DNA from 2 places in the Pseudoalteromonas sp. 0802 genome. Region 1 is predicted to be linked to the other one. Evidence: predicted binding sites of a transcription regulator. Region 1 holds the regulator's gene; the other holds the start of a gene.
What was found. Region 1 encodes MetJ, which represses methionine synthesis genes. Its sites were predicted from a motif close to TAGACGTCTAGACGTCTA; they were not measured.
Positions count from the first base shown of each region.

Region 2: the regulator MetJ is predicted to act here: its motif matches at 1,171-1,188, upstream of metA (homoserine O-succinyltransferase).

Region 1 covers NZ_JABVXE010000015.1:20,621-24,132, reverse strand. The annotation lists gene metB (cystathionine gamma-synthase) at 1-1,006, opposite strand, end outside; gene metJ (met regulon transcriptional regulator MetJ) at 1,231-1,551, shown strand; gene HUS61_RS16815 (malic enzyme-like NAD(P)-binding protein) at 1,652-2,893, opposite strand; gene rpmE (50S ribosomal protein L31) at 3,429-3,512, opposite strand, start outside.
Region 2 covers NZ_JABVXE010000003.1:65,334-68,845, reverse strand. The annotation lists gene HUS61_RS07965 (homocysteine S-methyltransferase family protein) at 1-169, opposite strand, end outside; gene metA (homoserine O-succinyltransferase) at 159-1,106, opposite strand; gene ettA (energy-dependent translational throttle protein EttA) at 1,353-3,026, shown strand; gene HUS61_RS07950 (PilZ domain-containing protein) at 3,142-3,507, shown strand.

The sequences.
Region 1 (3,512 bases):
GACAAATCAAGCTTTCTACCCCGCCTAACGACTCAGCAAGGCTGAAGTCTTTAAGGCTTGTTAAAAACGCAGCAGCATCGTTGATGTCGCCTTTAATATCAAAGCTCACCATGCCACCAAAGCCACGTTGCTGTGCTTTAGCAAGCTCATGTTGTGGGTGAGAAGCAAGGCCTGGGTAGTAAACTTGGCTTACATAAGGAGAGTTTTCTAAATACTCAGCAATGGCAAAGGCATTTTCTTGGTGCTGCTTTAGGCGTACATTTAAAGTACGTAAACCACGAAGCGTTAAGTAGCTGTCAAATGGTGCACCAGTAATACCGATATTATTCGCCCACCAAGCAAGTTCGTCGCCTAGCTCTTGCGTTGAAGCAATCACTGCACCGCCCACTACATCAGAGTGACCATTGATGTATTTAGTGGTTGAATGCACAACAATATCAACACCAAACTCAATTGGGTTTTGTAATGCAGGTGATAAGAAGGTGTTGTCAGCCGCAACCAAAGCACCACACTGCTTAGCAATACTAGTAATTGCTTTAATATCTGTTAAACGCAAGATTGGGTTACTTGGCGTTTCAATCCAAATCAACTTGGGTTTAATCGCTAAAATTTCTTGGAGATTTTCAGTTTTAGTTAAATCCAAAACTTTCAGTTTTAACAGGCCACGTTTTTCAAGCGAGGTGAATAAACGGTAACTACCGCCATAACAGTCATGTGGGATCACTAACGTATCGTCACTGTTTAATAGCTGAGTGGCTAAATGCACAGCAGACATACCTGTTGCAGTGATAATACCTCTAGCACCACCTTCAAGCTCAGCTAAGGTTTCAGCTAAGATATCGCGATTTGGGTTACCACTGCGACCATAGTCATACTGGCGCTTAGTATCAAAATCAGCAAACGAATAGGTGGTTGATAAGTATAAAGGAGGCACAACCGCACCATGATGTTTATCGGCTTCGATGCCGTGACGAACAGCAATCGTCGCTTTATTTTTTTCGCTCATTTCATCACCTATTCTTTAATTGGATGTTTAGACGTCTAAAAGGTTAGATGATCAAATATGAGAAGTCAAAGCATTTATCGCTTACACATAGAAGTTTATACATTTACACCACTAGATGGCTAAATAACTAGTATTTGACTATCTTTTTTAAAGAGATAGAATTTCCGCATCTTGCGCTGTGAATAAGGCGTAAATCACTGACAACCGAGGCAACGAAACAACTTATGGCTAAATGGAACGGTGAATACATTCACCCATATGCAGAACACGGTAAAAAATCAGAACAAGTAAAAAAGATTACCGTATCGATCCCACTCAACGTATTAAAAGTATTAACTGACGAGCGTACACGCCGCCAGATCAATAACCTGCGTCATGCGACGAACAGTGAGTTATTGTGTGAAGCTTTCTTACATGCTTTTACAGGTCAACCATTACCAAATGATGACGACCTACGTAAAGACAACCCTGAAAAGGTACCTGAAGAAGTTAAAAGAATTATGCAAGAAATGGGATTAGATATCCCAGTGCTTGATTCAGAATAAGTATTTCGGCCATCGGATCACCGCCGATAATCGCAGATATAAAAAAACTCAGCCTAGGCTGAGTTTTTTATTGCGCGATGTACCTAATAGCTAATTAAGCTTAACGCATGTAATCTTCTGGCATGTCGATTTGCGCCACACCCGACTCTACTGCTGCTTCAGCAACAGCACGTGCAATACGTGGTAATAAACGCGGATCCATAGGCTTAGGAATGATGTACTCGGCACCAAACTCAAGTGACTCAACGCCAGCTGCTTTTAATACTTCACTTGGTACAGGCTCTTTCGCGATACCACGAATTGCGTGCACTGCAGCAATTTTCATTTCATCATTAATTGCCGTTGCACGAACATCTAACGCACCACGGAAAATGAATGGGAAACAAAGCACGTTATTTACTTGGTTAGGGAAATCTGAACGACCCGTTGCCATAATTAAATCGTTACGCGCACTGTGTGCAACTTCTGGAGCAATCTCAGGATCTGGGTTTGAGCATGCAAACACGACTGGCTTATCAGCCATCAGCTTAAGATCATCTGCTGTTAACAGGTTAGGACCTGATACACCAACGAATACGTCAGCATCAGCAATAACATCTTGTAATGTACGCTTATCGGTATTGTTAGCAAATAATTGCTTATACTCGTTTAAGTCATCACGACGTGTATGGATCACACCTTTACGGTCAAGCATATAAATGTGTTCACGCAGTGCGCCACACTTAATTAAAAGCTCCATACAAGCAACAGCAGCAGCACCGGCACCTAAACATACGATGATAGCATCTTCGATATCTTTACCTTGCACTTCAAGGGCGTTAAGCATACCAGCAGCAGTCACAATAGCTGTACCATGTTGGTCATCGTGGAAAACTGGAATATCACAGCGCTCGATAAGCGCTTTTTCGATTTCAAAACACTCTGGCGCTTTAATATCTTCAAGGTTGATACCACCAAACGTATCAGCGATGTTAGCAACCGTATTAATGAAATCTTCTGTTGTGCGGTGTTTAACTTCAATATCAATTGAATCAAGACCAGCAAAACGTTTGAATAGTAACGCTTTACCTTCCATTACAGGTTTTGATGCAAGCGGACCTAAGTTACCTAAACCTAAAATTGCGGTACCGTTTGAAATAACTGCAACCATGTTGCCTTTGCCTGTGTATTTATAGGCATTTGCTGGATCAGCAGCAATTTCACGGACTGGTTCAGCCACACCTGGGCTATAAGCTAAAGCGAGATCGTTAACCGTTTCGGCTGGCTTGGTTAGTTCAACACTAATTTTACCTGGAACGGGGTGAGCGTGGTAATGTAATGCTTGTTCACGAAAATCTGACATAACGCGATAGTATCCTGCAAAAAGTTAAAAAGTGAGAGAGCTTGCATCAGTACGATACCTGTAATGTATAAAAATTCCAAGTATTATCAGGTCTATCCTGTTATATGCTATATCGCTTAATTTTAAAGGATTTCCCAACAATTTCTGTGCATAGTTGCGATTAATCAGACATAAAAATTCACCTATTTATGACCTTTTAAGCACGTGTTTTTGTATTTTATACGCACGTACACTGCAATTAGCCGAAATTAGCCCAAAATAGCCATTTCAACGAAGTTCACAGCATTTACTCACAAAGTTATTTAAATTTATTATTTTTAATAACTTTTATTAAAGTTTATACAAAAAAGAATATAGCCAAGGGGTGGCACTTTGTCTGCAAAATTAGCGACATAATGGGCATAACAGCCAGAAATAGTTATGCAAGATACATAAGTGAAGATGATGAGTGAGTAGCAATGTTAATAAAGAATTTTGTGAATTTTAGGCATAAAAAAAGCACCCTAAGGTGCTTTTTTTAACTAAACAGCAGAGATTACTTCTTGCTGCTAAGTGCACCGAAGCGCTTGTTGAAACGATCAACACGGCCGCCAGTGTCTAAAATCTTTTGCTTACCAGT
Region 2 (3,512 bases), on a different contig from region 1:
TATTGCCTTTAATAAGTACATGCCAGTCTTTAAAGCGCTCACCGCGATAATCCTGTTCTTCTAACTTATATTCTTGGATCATGGTGCCCATCGCGCCATCGAGGATTAAAATTCGCTGTTTTAGCGCCTCGGTTAATTGTTCGCGTTTATTCACTGCATTACTCGGCATAGTTGTTAGTCCTTACATCTTGGCTAACTAAGTTAATATCATACGGTGTAGTTTGGTACACATAATAGTTTAACCAATTCGAAAACAATAAAAAGGCATGACTTTGCCACGTTTTCGACGGTTCGTTGTCTGGGTTATCGTCAGGGAAGTAATTTTCTGGCTTAGGTGCATCCGCTGATTTTTCTTGGTCGCGTAAATACTCCCCTTTTAAGGTATGAGCATCGTACTCTGGATGGCCAGTAATATACACTTGGCTACCTGATTTATTTTTAATTAAGTAGGCACCTACTCGCTCTGATCCGGCTAACACCACCAGCTCTTCGCAGGCATTGATCTTATCGATATCAATATGACCATAACGAGAATGTGGCACTAAAAAGGTATCATCAAAGCCACGCGTTAGCGCTGCGTGGTCAAAATAGCTTTTATGGGTAAATACGCCACTGAGTTTGTTTGGTTTCAGATCACGTTTAAGGCCATAGTGATGATAAAGCCCAGCATGGGCCGCCCAACACGAAAACAGCGTAGACGTCACATGCTGCTCTGCCCAATCTAAAATAACTTTTAGTTCGTCCCAGTAAGCAACTTCGTCATATTCTAAATGAGCAAGCGGCGCGCCCGTTATGATCATGGCATCGTAGTTATTATCTTTCACTTCTGAAAAATAACGATAAAACGTATCCATGTGCTGCTCAGAGTTACTACTGGTGCGATGGGTATCTAAGCGCAACAGCTCAACATTAACTTGCAGCGGTGAGTTTGCTAACAAGCGAATAAACTGCACTTCGGTTTCAACTTTGTTTGGCATTAAGTTTAAGATGGCCAAACGCATTGGGCGGATTTCTTGCGTTTTAGCACGACTTTTTGGCATTACAAACACGTTTTCTTGACGTAACTTTGCAATGGCAGGCAATTCATCTTTTACTGTAATGGGCATAGCTGGCTCCGAGCATACTTATCTGACTGCTAATTATGAACGGATAGTTAGAAATTTCAACCTCTAGATGTTTAGATGTCCAAATGAAATGATATTTCTGAGTGGTCATTAATTAAAATGTATGACTCTTTGAGTAAATAACACCTTGATATTAAGCCTATCATAAACGCTGAATTCTGTATTTTGAGGTGGTTTGGGTATACAATATACGCTGTTAATTTTTCTTATAAATTGAAGGCTCCTTTCATGGTGTTACCAGATAAGTTTATATTCTCGATGAGTCGAGTTTCTAAGGTTGTGCCACCTAAGCGCACTATCTTAAAAGATATTTCTTTACACTTTTTCCCAGGCGCAAAAATTGGTGTGCTAGGTCTAAACGGTGCAGGTAAATCAACGTTACTTCGCATTATGGCTGGTGTTGACCAAGACTTTGAAGGTGAAGCTCGCCCTCAACCAGGCACTAAAATCGGTTACTTACCGCAAGAACCTGTACTAGACGAAAGCAAAACAGTTCGCGAAACAGTAGAAGAAGCAGTTAGCGAAGTTAAAAATGCACTAAACCGCCTTGATGAAGTATACAACGAGTATGCAATGGACGGTGCTGACTTCGATGCGCTTGCGAAAGAGCAAGGCGAATTAGAAGCTATCATCCAAGCACACGATGGTCACAATATCGACAACGTGTTAGAGCGTGCAGCTGATGCATTACGCCTTCCACCTTGGGATGCAAAAATTGAACACCTTTCGGGTGGTGAGCGTCGCCGTGTTGCGATCTGTCGTTTACTACTTGAAAAACCAGATATGCTTATTCTTGACGAACCTACCAACCACTTAGACGCTGAGTCAGTTGCTTGGTTAGAGCGCTTCTTACACGACTACGAAGGTACCGTGGTTGCTGTAACCCACGACCGTTACTTCTTAGATAACGTAGCAGGTTGGATTTTAGAGCTTGACCGTGGTGAAGGTATTCCTTGGGAAGGTAACTACTCATCGTGGCTTGAGCAAAAAGATTTACGTTTACAACAAGAACAGAAATCTGAAAAAGCACGTCAAAAATCAATCGCACAAGAACTTGAATGGGTACGTTCAAACCCGAAAGGCCGTCAAGCTAAGTCTAAAGCACGTATGGCACAGTTCTCTGAGCTTCAGCAAAACGATTATCAAAAGCGTAACGAAACAAATGAACTATTCATTCCACCGGGTCCACGCTTAGGTGACCAAGTTATCGAAGTGAAAGGCCTGAAGAAGAGCTTTGGCGACCGTGTATTAATCGATGACTTAAACTTTGCAATGCCGAAAGGCGCTATCGTAGGTATTATCGGCGCCAATGGTGCGGGTAAATCAACGCTATTCAAAATGTTAAGTGGTGAAGAAACGCCTGATAGCGGTGAGATCATTGTTGGTGACACAGTTGAGCTTGCAACGGTTGATCAGTTCCGTGGCAACATGGACGAAAGCAACACTGTTTTCCAAGAAATCTCTAACGGCCAAGACGTATTAAAAATTGGTAACTTTGAATTCCCAAGCCGTGCCTATGTTGGCCGCTTTAACTTCAAAGGTAACGACCAACAAAAATTCGTTAAAGACCTATCAGGTGGTGAGCGCAACCGTTTACACCTAGCTAAGTTACTAAAAGCAGGTGGCAACGTATTACTACTGGATGAGCCAACCAATGACCTAGACGTTGAAACACTACGTGCACTCGAGAACGCTATTTTAGAGTTCCCTGGCTGTGTAATGTGTATCTCGCATGACCGTTGGTTCCTTGACCGTATTGCTACACATATTCTTGATTACCGTGACGAAGGCCAAATTAACTTCTTCGATGGTAACTACACAGAATACGAAGAGTGGTTGAAGAAAACCTTAGGCGCCGAAGCAGCACAACCTAAGCGTATCAAATACAAAAAAATTGGCTAATTAGCTGATACTCAAAAAGCCCCTACTTAGGGGCTTTTTTGTTGCAGTAAGCTTTACTATCACTCACTCCATTATGATCTATACTTATTAGATCACTAAAGTTGGAGATACAGCTATGAATGAACGCAGAGAGTTTTCGCGGGTATTATTTTCTTGCCCTGCGATACTTCGCATTGAAGGTAACGACTATCACTGTCAGTTACTTGATCTATCTTTGCAAGGTGCGCTTATTACTAAAAGTGATTCATTTTTAGTGCCTATTCATAGTAAAGCTGACTTAATCTTTACCCTGCCAGAGTCATCAATCGAGATTAAAATGCAAGTGGAGCTGTGCCATGTTGAGCATCAGCATGCAGGCCTTCGCTGCGAACATATCGATATTGATAGTATTACTCACTTAAAACGGTTGATTGAGCTCAATCTGGGTGATGAAGCATTATTACATCGCGAATTAGCTCATTTAATTCACGCACCAGAGTAAACTTT